One region of the Micromonospora sp. SH-82 genome, then DNA from elsewhere that is predicted to be linked to it. Evidence: riboswitches for the same ligand, from Rfam matches in the RefSeq annotation. Region 1 holds a riboswitch; each other region holds the start of a gene.
What was found. Region 1 has a riboswitch for cyclic di-AMP ahead of WHN02_RS20390 (transglycosylase family protein). Riboswitches for the same ligand answer to the same signal wherever they lie in the genome.
Positions count from the first base shown of each region.

Region 1 (4,576 bases):
ACCTGAAGGCCAACAACGAGGAGAAGTACCGCACCCTGTGGGCCGAGTTCGGTCGGGCGCTCAAGGAGGGTCTCCTGGAGGACCCGGACAACCGGGACACCCTGCTGGAGATCGTGTCGGTGGCCTCCACCGACGACCCGGCGGAGCTGACCACCCTCGCCGGGTACGTCGAGCGGATGAAGGACGGCCAGGGCGACATCTACTACGCCACCGGTGAGTCCCGGTCGATGATCGAGAACTCCCCGCACATGGAGGCGTTCCGGGCCAAGGGCTACGAGGTGCTCATCCTCACCGACCCGGTGGACGAGGTCTGGGTGGAGCAGGTCGGCCAGTTCGACGGCAAGGCCCTGCGCTCCATCGCCAAGGGCCAGGTCGACCTGGACACCGAGGAGGAGAAGAAGGAGGCCGAGGCCGAGCGGGAGCAGCGCACCCAGGAGTTCGCCGGTCTGCTGACCTTCCTCACCGAGAAGCTCGCCGAGAACGTCAAGGAGGTCCGGCTCTCCTCACGGCTGACCACCTCACCGGCGTGCGTGGTGGGCGACGCGTACGACATGACCCCGACCCTGGAGAAGATGTACCGGGCGATGGGTCAGGAGGTTCCGCCGGTGAAGCGGATCCTGGAACTCAACCCGACCCACCCGCTGGTCGCCGGGCTGCGTACCTCTCACGAGCAGGGTGAGGACCCGGCCGCCCTCGTCGAGACCGCCGAGCTGCTGTACGGCATGGCGCTGCTGGCCGAGGGCGGGGAGCTGACCGACCCGGCCCGGTTCACCCGGCTCCTGGCCGACCGGCTGGCCCGTACCCTCTGATCTTTTCCGGTCAGACGTGTCTCGCGGGCCGGTGTTGCCGCACCGGACCCGCGAGACGTCACGGCCCGACGCCGGGCGGGGTCACCCACCCGACGTCGTGAGACTCAGGCCGCCGCGACCGAGCCGGGGTAGCGGGGCGGCGCCGCGACCGCGGCCAACGCGGGCCGGTCGGCGTGCTGCTGCTCCTGCTCGGCCGGGTACGCCAGCTGCAACGCCCGCCGCGCCCACGTGTACGCGGCGCACGGCTGCGGGCCGTCGGCACACTGCAGGTTCCGGCACTGCCCCTGCGCGGCATCCCGGTGCTGCTCGGCGACGACGATCGCCTGCCGCCACAGCATGGTGTCGGTCACGCCCGCCGGCACGGCGTCGCGCCGGTCGGATCCGATGGAACTGGACATGAGCGGCCCCCCTCGTACGCGATGTCCCCTTAACCCTCACCACTGAACCCCTGTTCTAACCGTTCCGGCCCGTCACAGTTGGGTGACGGTCGACACGGATGCCCTGGTCAGAGGTGTGTGAAGGCGCAGAATGCCGCCTGAGCGGCGAGTTCGCAACCCCGCCCCGTGTGGCCTGGTGAACAACCTCACGCAGCGTATGCACCCGCCCCGGGCCACCCCTACCGTCATACGGGTCCGCCGACGCGGACACCGCCGCCGGAGTACGCCCAATCCATGCCCCCGGCTCCGCGGAACACTCCACCACAGGGCATGGAGCGGGGGACCCAGGTTCCACGGTGCACGTCACCTCGGGGTGAAGCCGCCCACCGGCGGCCGGGCTCCTCGGCCCGAACCCGACAGCTCACCTCGTCGGCGTGGAGGAACCCCATGGCAACTCGACACACGTCCCGCGCCCTGCGCAACCCCCGACGGATCCTCGGCACCCTCGCCGTCGGTGCCGTGACCGGCCTCGCCGCCGTGTTCGGCACCGCCGCCCCCGCCCAGGCCGACAGCGTCGACTGGGACGCCATCGCCCAGTGCGAGTCCGGCGGCGACTGGAGCATCAACACCGGCAACGGCTACTTCGGCGGCCTGCAGTTCGTCCAGAGCACCTGGGAGGCGTACGGCGGCCTCCAGTACGCCACCCGCGCCGACCTGGCCACCCGCGCCCAGCAGATCGCCGTCGCCGAGCAGGTCCTGCAGGGTCAGGGCATCGGTGCCTGGCCGACCTGCGGCCCCCTGGGCGGCCCGGTCTCGCCCTCGGGCGGGTCGACCTCCGCCGCCGACGCCGCCGCCCAGCGCGCCGAGCAGCCCGCGTCGCGCAGCACCGACCGGGACACGTACGTCGTCGAGGCCGGTGACACCCTCGTGAAGATCGCCGCCGCCCACGACGTCACCGGCGGGTGGCAGGCTCTGCACGAGCGCAACAAGGACGTCATCGGCGACGACCCGGGCCTGATCATCCCCGGTCAGCGGCTCACCCTCTGACGTCGAGGCGAAACCCGGCCGGGGCGCACCTCCCGGCCGGGTTCCCCGCCGTCCTTCCCGCCGACTCGTCCCCGCCCGTCGTACCGGCCGGTCCGGTCCTCCGCCCGCCGGTGTGCCGGGTTTCGCCCCCGGCGCTGGTATCTCCAGGGTGGACACGCGTAGTGACGTCGCCGGTGGGGTACCAGCGACCACCATGAGCACGAACACCCTGGACGAGCGCCCCACGGACCCGGCCCGCCCCGACCCGACCGCCGACCCGGCCACCACCGATCCGGCCGCCACGGACCCCGTCGGCACCGACCCGGGCAGCGCCGACGCGGGCGGCACCCTTCGGGCGGGCGGCGCGACGACGCTGGGCACCGTGGCCGTCGTCGCACACCGCAAGAAGACCTTCGGCGGCGGGCTCGACGAACTCCGCGCCGCCCTGGTCGGCGCCGGGATCAAGAACCTGCTCTGGTACGAGGTGCCGAAGAGTCGCAAGGCGCCGAAGAAGGTCCGTAAGGCCCTCGACGAGGGGGCCGAACTGGTCTTCGTGTGGGGCGGCGACGGTACCGTCCAGCGCAGTGCGGACGCCATGGCCGGATCCGGTGTCCCGATGGCCGTCCTGCCGGCCGGGACCGCCAACCTCTTCGCCACCAACCTGGGCATCCCTACCGACCTGCCCGAGGCGGTCAGGATCGGTCTGCACGGCCCACGTCGCACCGTCGACCTGGGCAAGGTCAACGGGGAACACTTCGCGGTGATGGCCGGTGCCGGGTTCGACGCCGAGTTGATCCGTGACGCCGACCGTAACCTCAAGGGCCGTCTCGGCCGCCTCGCCTACGTCCTGACCGGGCTGCGGCACGTGCGCGGCGAGTGCGTCCGGACCCGGATCAGGATCGACGGCAGTGACTGGTTCGACGGTGAGGCCAGCTGCGTGCTCTTCGGCAACGTCGGCACCATCACCGGCGGCATCCCCGCCTTCGACGACGCCCGCCCCGACGACGGTGCCCTGGAGGTCGGGGTGGCCACCGCCAGCGGCGCTGTCGACTGGGCCCGCACCCTCGGCCGGATGGCCGCCGGCCGCTCCGAGGAGTCCCCCTTCGTTCGGATCACCCGGGGACGCACCATCAAGGTACGCCTCGACGCCCCGAGGACGTACGAACTCGACGGGGGTGCCCGGGGTGAGACGAACCGCCTCAAGGTGAAGGTCGTCCCGGCGGCGCTGACCGTCTGCTGCCCGGAAACTCAACAGGCGTAAGGCATTCCCCGTCCAGGGGGTGTGGGCTCGACGGTGTCTCCTGGCTAGGCTGGGCCGGCCCCCCGGTGATCATCAGGGATCACCGGGGTGACCGGCGACGGAGGAACAGGATTCACCGATGGATCTGAACGAGCGGGTGGGCACGGCACAGCGGACCCAGGTTCTCGACCTGCTGTCGCAGGCACTCGAGCAGGGCTACATCGACCTGGCCGACTACGAACGCCGGATGGCGGCGGTCCACAGCGCCACGGTCGTCGGCGACCTGACGGGGCAGGTCGCCGATCTGCCCCGTCAGTTTCACTGGCACCCGCAGCAGACCTCCGCCGCCACGCCGAACCCGCAGGTCACCGTCGACCCCGAGCAGCGCACCCGGACGATGACGATCGCCGCGGTCGCGCTCGGCGGGTTCTCGGTGGTCGCCTCCCTCTGCGCGGGCGTCGGCGCCCTGTTCGGAGTGGCCGCGATCCTGCTCGGCCGCCCCGGTCTCAAGAGCGCCCGCAACCACAACCTCGCCCTGACCGGCATGATCCTCGGCGCGGTCGGCATCGTCTTCTCCATCTGCGCCATCGGCATCCTCGTCTTCGGCGAACCGATCCCCGACCAGTCCTGACCCGCCCAGCCCGACACGCATCACCGCCGGAACCCCGCCCAGGCGCGTCACCGTCAGAACCCCCTTCCGTCGAGGATCTTGGAAGTGAGTGGCCCCTATGAGGGTCGATTCCTACCGAGATCTGGCAGCGTGTGTGGTCTCGCCCAGCGGATACGAGGTCGACGCCAGCGCCGGACTGTCAAGGGGCGTCGCAGGAGCCGCGTCGGGTGGGTGTGAAACCGGGACCGGGGCCGATGTCGGCGAGACGGCCCACGGCCGTCGGCAGGGAGGCGGTCCGGTCGGCGGTGCGGTGGTTTCTGATCATGGTTCTGCTCCGTTCGGGTCGGTTGACGGGTGGTTCAGTCCGCGACGGCGGTGTGCCAGTCCCGCAGGAACGCGTCGACCAGGCCGTACGCCCGGGCGTACGGGTCGAACCGTTCCTCGATGCTGCGACGGGCCAGGTGGGACAACCCGTCGGCGGCTTCGTTGAGCGGGTGCCCGGAGTGCGCCCGGA
Region 1 is NZ_CP148049.1:4,577,596-4,582,171, reverse strand. It holds gene htpG (molecular chaperone HtpG) at 1-809, shown strand, start outside; gene WHN02_RS20395 (hypothetical protein) at 914-1,207, opposite strand; cyclic di-AMP (ydaO/yuaA leader) riboswitch at 1,504-1,616, shown strand; gene WHN02_RS20390 (transglycosylase family protein) at 1,634-2,233, shown strand; gene WHN02_RS20385 (diacylglycerol/lipid kinase family protein) at 2,427-3,473, shown strand; gene WHN02_RS20380 (DUF1707 domain-containing protein) at 3,592-4,083, shown strand; gene WHN02_RS20375 (hypothetical protein) at 4,262-4,387, opposite strand; gene WHN02_RS20370 (hypothetical protein) at 4,422-4,576, opposite strand, start outside.

Region 2 (4,576 bases), 1.2 Mb from region 1:
CGCAGCCACGGCGGCACCCCCGCTGCCGGGGGTGGCGTCCCCGGCGTTGAGCACGTCCAGCGAGACCGCCAACGCCCGGCAGCCGTTGGCACCGGCGGTGAAAGCGGCCCCCACGGTGCCCGAATGCAGTACCGCCCGTCCGGCGTTCGCCCCCCGGTTGATCCCCGAGAGCACCACTGTCGGGGCCGGACCGAAGGCACCGTGCAACCCGATCAACGTGATGAAACCCGGTGAGCCGCTGACCGCGTACGCCGGGACGTCGGGCAGCCCCGGCAGGGACTGCTGGTGGACCACCACGTGTCCGTCCCGCTCCACCGCCGTCATCGCCGCGCCGGTGCCGCTCATCTCCTCCTGGGGGGCGGCGACCACCACGTCCAGCCCCCGTCTCACCGCCGCGCGGGCGAGCTCCTGGATGCCGGGGGCGGCGATGCCGTCGTCGTTGGTGACCAGGACCCGCAGCGTCATCGCTCGACCGCCCGGTGGGCCAGCTCGTCGGGGCTGATCCGTTCCTGGGGGCGGGACCCGGCCGGCACGAGACGGACCCGGTCGACGAGTCCGTTGATCGAGTCGAGCCGCCCGGTACCCAACCCGTGCCGGGTGACGTTCAGCGCCCCCGCCGCCGCCCCGGTACGGATCGCCGTCCGGATGTCACCGCCGACAGCCACCACCGCCGCCGCCCCGGCGGTCATCGAGTCACCCGCCCCCCGGGGGTCGGCTGCGTGCAGTCGGGGCATCTCCACCTCGAACACCTCCCCGTCGACGAGGGCCAGGGCCGGTTCCTCGGCGCGGCTGACCACCACCGTCTGGGCACCGGCCTGGTGCAGGTCGTACATGACCCCGGTGAGTTCGGCGACGCTGTCGTCGGCGGCCAACCCGTCGCGCAGCAGCTCCTCGTGGCTGACCTTGCAGAGGAACACCCCGCTGTCCAGGACGGCGGCGAGGTGCTCCCCGGAGAGGTCGACCACCACCCGACTACCGTTCTCCCCGAGGTCGGCGGCGAACCGGCGGTAGACGTCGGGTGGGACGAGCGACGGCTCGTTGGGGCCGCTGAGGACGCTCACCGGGGCCCGTAGCCCCTCCCCGAGGGCGAGGTTGTAGAGCTCGTCGAGCTCGTGGCGGGTGAGCCGTTCACCTGTCACGTCGACGATCTCCTGTCGGGAACCGTCGCGGCGGTCGTGCACGTACCCGCCGTTGGTCGAGTGGCGGCGGACCGTCCGCAGGTCCACCCCCTCGGTGGCGAGCAGAGGCTCCAGGACCTGACCGAGTTCCCCGCCGATGCTGGCGCAGAGCACCACCGGGACCCCGAGGGAGGAGATCATCCGGGCCTGCCAGACGCCCTGCCCGCCCGGGTGCAGGTGCAGCTCCGGGTGGTCGCTGGGCTGTTCGATGGTGACCGTGAGCAGGGGAGTGGGTGCGAACACCATCACGTGCCCGTCCATGGGGCCACCTTCCGTCCGTACGCCGGGTCGTTCACCTGATAACCGTCGACGCGGTGATCCGGGCACGCCTCGCCGGGCACGAAAACGCCGGGCGTACGCCTCGCCGGGCACGAGAACGCCCGGTGCCCCACCGTCGTGGCGGGACACCGGGCGTCACCCGGGGGTCAGTACACCGACAGGTGCACGTGGTTGGTGTGGTCGCTGGACGGGTCCCCACCCGCCCCGCTGTAGGAGCGCCAGCCGCTGCTGGGCAGCCAGATCTGCCTGTACCAGATCACGTACAGCACGGCCAGCCGGTCGGCGTTGCGGACGTAGTACGCGGCCAGGTTGTTGCCGTACGTCCGGTCCCCGCCGGTGGCGTGCCCACCGAAGCCGTTGCGCTGTGCGGCGAAGTCGCACGCCCGACCCTTGGGGTGCTCACCTGATCCACCCGGCCGGTAGCAGGAGACGTACCGGGTGAAGCCGGCCGCCTTGGCCTGGTTGAGGGCGTGCAGGGTCCGGGGCGTGATGCACCCGTTGGCCGGGGTGGGGTCGTTGACGCTGCACGACTCCCGGGGCCAGGACCCGTCGGAGTTACGCGGGGCGGGCTTGGCGTTCCTGGTGCTGCTCCCGCCCGGCCCGCTGGACGCCGCGGACCCGCTCGATCCACTCGACCCGCCGCTGCTGCTGCGCTGCTGGGCCTGTTGCTGTTGCTGCTGCTGGCGGCGGCGCTCGGCCTCCTCACGGCGCTCCTGCGTGACGGCGACGTCGAGGGCCTTCTCGGCCTGGTCCTTGCGCTTGGCCATCGTCGCGACCTGTTTGCGCTGCTCGTTGACCTCGGCATCCAGTTCGACCTTGGTCCGGGCGGACTGGTTGCGGGTCTCCTGGAGCTTGCGCAGCTCCCGCTCCTCGCTGGCGGCGACCTGGTCGAGCGCGGCGGCCCGGTCCATGAAGCCCTCCGGGGAGGTCGCGTTGAGCAGGGCGTTCGCCGCCCCGAGTCGGCCGGTCCGGTACGCGACCTGGGCGATCTCACCGACCTTGGTGTTCTGGACGGCCAGGTCGGAGTCGATGGTCTTGAGTCGACCGTTGAGTTCCTGTTGCCGCTGTGTCGACTTCTCGAGCTTGGCCTTCGCCTCCAGCCATCCCTTGCTGGCCGCCTCCAGCTGGTTGCGCAGGGCCGGGGTGCCGCCCTCGGGGTCGGCGTCGGGTGCCGCCAGCAGACTTCCCCGGGTCGCGGCCTGGGCCGGACCGACCGGTGCGACCGCGCCACCGAGGGCGAGGGTCGCGACGAGCAGGGCCGCCATCCGGGCGGTGATGCGTCGCGGTGATGCCACTACTGCCAATGGACCTGTCCTTCCGTCAACCGCCGACCGGGTTAGCTGACGGGTTCGGGACGGAAGATCCCTACCGCTGACGCGGATGCACCCCAGGAACGTGGTTCCCCGGCTCGCCCGGGTGGGCGATTAGGCGGCGGCCACCGTGGGCACCGATGGGCGCCGCCCGGCGGAGGCCGGGACCGAGCCTACCGGGGTGGGTGTGACGGTTGCAGTCAAAGTGACCGATGGTGTCGGAGAGGTGGGCGACAAAGTACGGCAAAAAGAGCAATCCTCGCGGAAATTTAAGCCTGTGCTCATCACCACTCGATGGTTCCGCAGGCACCCGCTGACGCTCCGGGTTCGACCTGCAACGTGGCGTGCTCGATGCGGAACTCCTCCCGGAGCGTGGTCCGGGCGGCGGCGAGCACCGTCCCGATCTCCGCGCCCGGGGTGGTGGTCAGGTGGGCCGAGGCGACCTCCATCCCGGAGGTGAGCGTCCACAGGTGCAGGTCGTGCACCTCGGCCACGCCGGGGACCGCCGAGAGTCGGTCGTGCACCTCGGTCACCTGGAGGTGTTCCGGGGCGGCCTGGACCAGGATCCGCAGGGCGGCCCGGGCCAGCCGCCAGGTCCGGGGGAGGATGAACACCCCGATCGCGACCGCCACCACCGGGTCCACCCACCACCAACCGGTGAACGCGATGACCAGCGCGGCGGCGATCACCCCGACCGAACCGACCAGGTCGGCGAGCACCTCCAGGTACGCGCCGCGCAGGTTGATGCTCTCCTCGGCACCCTTGCGCAGCAGTCCGAAGGCGACCACGTTGGCCAGCAGGCCGAGCACCGCCACCCCGAGCATCGGGCCGGTGAGGACCTCCGGTGGGTCGCCGATCCGGCGGACCGCCTCGACGAGGACGTAGACCGCGACCCCGCTCAGCAGCGCCGCGTTGGCCAGGGCGGCGAGCACCTCCAGGCGGTAGAGGCCGAAGGTGCGCTGCGGGTCGGTGGTGGCCCGGCGGGTCGCGGTGATCGCGGCCAGGGCCAGGCCGATGCCGAGCACGTCGGTGAACATGTGTCCGGCGTCGGAGAGCAGGGCCAGCGAGCCGGTGCGGAAGGCCGCGACCGTCTGCACCACTGTGAAGACGGCCAGCAGGGCCAGCGCGGCCCAGAGTCGGCCCACGTGTCGATGGGCGGCGTTCGCCACCGCCGCCGAGTGATCGTGCCCTGCGCCCACGCCCACACCCTCCGTCGTCCGACCCGACCGGGATACAACCTATGCTCACATCGCTATGTATGCAAGTGTCGGACGAGGGGAGGCCTGTCGACCGTCGGAGTCGACGTTCAGCCGGTGGGATCGAGGGTGACCAGGCGCTGGGTGGCCCGGGACAGCGCGACGTAGAGCGTACGGACCCCGGAGCCCGGATCGGCCCGGATCTCCCCGGGCGCGACGAGCACCACCCCGTCGTACTCCATGCCCTTGGCCTGGAGGCTCGTCACCACCTGGAGCCGGGGCTCGGCCACCTCGGCCAGCCACCCGGCCACCTCGCGGTGGCGGTCCACCGGTGTGATCACGCCGACCGTCCCCGGCACCTCGGCCAACATGGCCGTCGCCGCGGCCACCGTCTCCGGTGCCAACTCGGCCGCCGACAGCACCCGCTGCACCGGCTCCACCCCGGTCGAGCGCACCGCGACGGGCAGGGGCAGGTCGGGGTCCACCCGACGGATCTCGGCCGCCGCCACCGCGAAGATCTCCGCCGGGTTGCGGTAGTTGGTGGTCAACGTGAACCGGTGCCGCCGACGTCGACCCAGCGCCTGGTCCCGGGCCCGGGTCAGCTCCGCCGGAT
Region 2 is NZ_CP148049.1:5,811,362-5,815,937, reverse strand. It holds gene surE (5'/3'-nucleotidase SurE) at 1-465, opposite strand, end outside; gene WHN02_RS25480 (PfkB family carbohydrate kinase) at 462-1,439, opposite strand; gene WHN02_RS25475 (coiled-coil domain-containing protein) at 1,604-2,722, opposite strand; cyclic di-AMP (ydaO/yuaA leader) riboswitch at 2,768-2,898, opposite strand; gene WHN02_RS25470 (cation diffusion facilitator family transporter) at 3,052-3,966, opposite strand; gene WHN02_RS25465 (HelD family protein) at 4,074-4,576, opposite strand, start outside.
Region 2: another riboswitch for cyclic di-AMP. It lies ahead of WHN02_RS25475 (coiled-coil domain-containing protein); the one in region 1 lies ahead of WHN02_RS20390 (transglycosylase family protein).

Region 3 (4,576 bases), 2.8 Mb from region 1:
CCAGTCGGCGTCGGGGGAGGCGCGGCCGACGTCGGCGAGCCGGGAGATCCGGGCCCGGTCGGTCACCGGGCTGGCCTGGCCGGCGACGTACGCCTCGTCGTCGCTCTCCTCCGGGGGGAAGGAGTGCAGGGCGTACCGGCCGTCGCGTTCGAGGTCACGGCGTTTGGGCGAGTCGATGACGAAGCAGAAGAGCCCCTCGTCGGTGATGACCGGGGAGACCGGGTGGACCCGGGGTCCACCGTCGGCGCGGACGGTGGCCAGGTAGCCGAAGCCCGGCCCGTACTGCTGCATGAGGAGGCGAATCCCGTCGGCGAGTCGGGGGTCGTCGGCGGCGAAGTCGGACCAGGAAGCCATGTCCACATCTTATCGAACACCTGTACGAGAATCGACCCGACACGCTGGTCACCCGGCACGATCACCGGCACCCGATCGGGTGCCCCGGAGCGTGCTCGATAGGGTTGCCAAATGCTTCTCTCCGACCGTGACCTGCTGATCGAGATCAAGACGGGCACGCTCGCGTTGGAGCCCTTCGAGCCCTCCCTGGTGCAACCTTCGAGCATCGACGTACGCCTCGACCGGCTCTTCCGGGTCTTCAACAACCACCTGTACACCCACATCGACCCGGCGGCCCAGCAGGACGACCTGACCTCCCCGGTCGAGGTGCCCGAGGGCGAGCCGTACGTGCTGCACCCGGGCGAGTTCGTGCTCGCCTCCACCCTTGAGGTGATCACCCTCGGCGAGCAGCTCGCCGGTCGACTCGAAGGGAAGAGTTCCCTGGGCCGACTGGGGTTGTTGACCCACTCGACGGCCGGGTTCATCGACCCGGGCTTCTCGGGTCACGTCACGCTGGAACTGTCCAACGTGGCGAACCTGCCGATCACCCTCTGGCCGGGGATGAAGATCGGACAGCTCTGCATCTTCCGGCTCTCGTCCCCCTCGGAGCACCCGTACGGATCGGCCGTCTACGGCTCCCGCTACCAGGGGCAGCGCGGCCCGACCCCGAGCCGCTCCTGGCAACACTGGCGCACCTGGCCGACCCGCTGACCCAGGGCCGACACCCGGCCCGAAAGCACCGGCCCGCCGGCACCGACCAGCAGCCACCGAAGGCCACGGCGCCCCGCCGGGGGACGTGAGCGGGCACGGGACGGACCGCCGGGGGAGGACCCGGCGCCGCCCCCGCGGGACCAGCGGGGGCGGCGCGCAGGGCACCACCGCGACAGCGGTACCCGGGCCTGCCGTCGGCAGGGACACCACGTCGGTCTCACGGGCCGACGTGCACTCGCCGACAGCCGGAACGGTCAGCCCTTGCCGGGGCGACCGAAGCTGTGGATCGGGGCGTCACCGAGGCGCTTCATCCGCACCGGCACCCCGGACCGGGCGGCGTGCACCACCCAGCCGTCACCGACGTACATCCCCACGTGGTGCACGTCGCGGTAGTAGAAGACGAGGTCGCCGGGGCGCAGGTCGGCGCGGCCGACCGGGGAGGTCACCTTCCGCTGCCGGGCGGCGTTGTGCGGCAGCGCCACACCGCCCTTCGCCCAGGCCGCGAGCATCAATCCCGAGCAGTCGTACGCCTTCGGCCCCTCGGCGCCCCAGACGTACGGCTTGCCGATCTGGGCGCAGGCGAACCGGACCACGTCACCTGCCGTACCCCCGGGGTAGGTGACGGGGCAGGGCGCCGGGCGGAGCGGCCCACCGGCACCGCTGTCGTACGCCCGCAGCCGCAGCTTCTGCAACCTGGCGATCTCGGCGTCGATCTGTCGACGGCTCGCGGCGAGCCCCCTCTCCGCCCGGGTGAGTTGAACGATCATCCGGTCGAGTCGGGTCTTCCCGGCCGCCAGTTCGTCACGCAGGTCCCGGACGGCCCGGACGTCCTCCTGCCGGCGGTGGGCGAACCGGTCCATCAGCTCGATCCGGCCGACCAGTTCACCGGGGGTACGCCCGGAGAGCATCAGGTTGAGCGCCGAGAAGCCCTCACCCTTGTACGCCCGCACGGCCAGGTCGCTGACCTGCTTCATCGCCGCGTCGACCTGGCGTTGCAGCGGGTCGATCCTGGCCGCCAGGGCGGCGGCCTCCCGACGCTTGTCGGCGAGGTCCTGCCGGACGGCGTTGTGCCGTTCGATGAGCGGTTCGAGTCGGTGCCAGTCCCTGTCGATCTGCCGTTCGAGATCTGTCACCGACGGTTCGGCGTACGCCGGGCCGGGGACCCCGAGGACGGCGGCCCCGACCAGGACCGCAGCGGTCGCGGCCAGTGCTGTGGTGCAACGGAACGAGCGTGGGCGCGGCCCAGCCGGCACCGGGTCGACCTGCGCCGACCTGGTGGACGGTGGCCGCGGGGCATGAAGTGCCACCGGGCTCGGTACTCCTTCGACGGAACCGCCTACCGGGTCAGCTGACGGGTTCGGGCGGAAGGGGACGCCCTACCGCAGCGGACTGCGGATTGACCCCGACGTACCTGGGTTCCCGGATCACCCCTGCGGGCGACTCGGCGGTGTCGTTCGTGACCGCCCGGGTTGGACGGTTCTGCTGCCGACCGACGGTTCACCAGCGTAGAGAGACGACCGCCTATCCGCAACGGAGCGATACGTGACACTCCGTCTCACGTTCGTTCACTCTCGGGCGCGGCGCGGCCCACACACGAAGGCCCTCCGTCGTCTGGTGGTCGACGACGGAGGGCCTCGGGTACGCCGAGGGTCAGCCAGGTCGTCGGAACCCGGCGACCGGCATCGTGTTGATGCTGGAGACGTTGACCGGGACACCGGCTCTCGCCGCGTGCACCATCTTGTCGTTGCCCAGATAGATGCCGACGTGACTGAGGTCGCTGCGGAAGAAGACCAGATCGCCGGGGCGGGCCTCGTTACGCGGGATCGCCCGTCCCTCGTTCCACTGTGCCCCGGTGAAGTGGGTGAGGCTGATGCCTGCGGCCCGGTACGCGTACTGGGTCAGTCCGGAGCAGTCGAAGGAGTTCGGCCCGGTGGACCCGAACACGTACGGCTTGCCGATCTGCGCACAGGCGACCCGGATGGCGGTACGCGCCGCCGCGTTCACCACCCCGTTGATGGTCGGGCAGTTGGCGGTCTGCACTGTGGTCTTCGGCATCGACGCCCGGAGGGTCTTGATCTCACCCTCGATCTTCTTGCGCCGGTTCGCCAGATCCTTCTCCTGCTTGACCTGGGTGGTGACGAGCGTGTCCAGCTTCTCCTTCTGGGTGTTGAACCTGGCCTGGACGGCCAGGACGTCCTCGATCTGCCGACGCTGCTCGGTGGCCACCCGGTCCAGCAGGGTGAGCTGTTCGCCGAGCTGCCCGGGGCGGCTGTTCACCAGCACCGCGCCCAGCTCGTACGAGGGGCCGATGATGTAGTACCGGGAGGCGAGTTCACCGATCCGGTTCAGCGCCAACTCGCTTTCGAGCTGCAACGGCTCGATCTTCTTGGCGAGGTCGTCGGACTTCTTGCGGTTGACCCTCAGCTCGGACCGCACCTTGTTGTACTGCTCGATGGTGGGTTCCAGCTGGCGCCACTGCTTCTCGATCTGCGCTTCGATCTCCTCGACCGTGGGCTCCGCCTGCGCCGGTACGGCGAGCATCCCGGCGCCGACGATCACGGCAGCACACAGGGCTGTCAGACGCGCCAATGCCCGTCGCGCGCCGCGTACTCGGGCGGGCGTTTTCGGGACACGACGATGAGGGGGCAGGCTCGCCACCGGCACCGACTCCTTTGCCGACCGGCCGCCGGGCGCCTCGCGAGGAGGGGAGGGCGAGACAGACGACCCACAAGCGGCCGGTGCCCAACATTAGGGAAGCAAAGCGATCGGGGCAAGAAGACAATCTTCACCATTACGGTGAAGCAATCGCTTGCACACCAACGGTATCCACTATTCGGCGATCGAGGGGTACCCATCAATGTGGGGGTCGGTCACCCTCCGGTCACTCCGGCCGGACCGAGCGGAGCAGGACGCTGGCCACGTCGACCACCTCGACCTGTTCTCCGGCAGCCTTGCCGTTGACCCCGTCGTTGAGCATCGTCGAGCAGAACGGGCAGCCGACGGCGACCGTCTTCGCCCCGGTGGACATGGCCTCCTCGACCCGGTCCACGTTGATCCGCTTGCCGATCCGCTCCTCCATCCACATTCGCGCGCCCCCGGCACCGCAGCAGAACGAGCGCTCGCTGTTGCGCGGCATCTCGATCAGGTCGGCGTCGCCCGTGCCCCCGCCGATGGCGCTGCCCAGGACCTCACGCGGCGGGGCGAAGACCCGGTTGTGGCGGCCCAGGTAGCACGGGTCGTGGTAGGTGACCCCGCCGTCGACCGGCTGGACCGGGGTGAGCTTGCCATCGGCGACCAGGTGGGCCAGGAGCTGCGTGTGGTGGACCACCTCGAACTCGCCGCCGAGCTGGCCGTACTCGTTGCCCAGGGTGTTGAAGCAGTGCGGGCAGGTCGCAACGATCTTGCGCTTGGCCGGTTCCCGCCCCTCGAAGACCTCGTTGAGCGTCTCGACGTTCTGCTGGGCCAGCATCTGGAAGACGAACTCGTTGCCGATCCGGCGGGCCGGATCGCCGGAGCAGGTCTCCCCCTCGCC
Region 3 is NZ_CP148049.1:1,139,548-1,144,123, reverse strand. It holds gene WHN02_RS05280 (pyridoxamine 5'-phosphate oxidase family protein) at 1-354, opposite strand, end outside; gene dcd (dCTP deaminase) at 466-1,044, shown strand; gene WHN02_RS05270 (NlpC/P60 family protein) at 1,299-2,297, opposite strand; cyclic di-AMP (ydaO/yuaA leader) riboswitch at 2,361-2,501, opposite strand; gene WHN02_RS05265 (NlpC/P60 family protein) at 2,695-3,708, opposite strand; gene WHN02_RS05260 ((Fe-S)-binding protein) at 3,926-4,576, opposite strand, start outside.
Region 3: another riboswitch for cyclic di-AMP. It lies ahead of WHN02_RS05270 (NlpC/P60 family protein); the one in region 1 lies ahead of WHN02_RS20390 (transglycosylase family protein).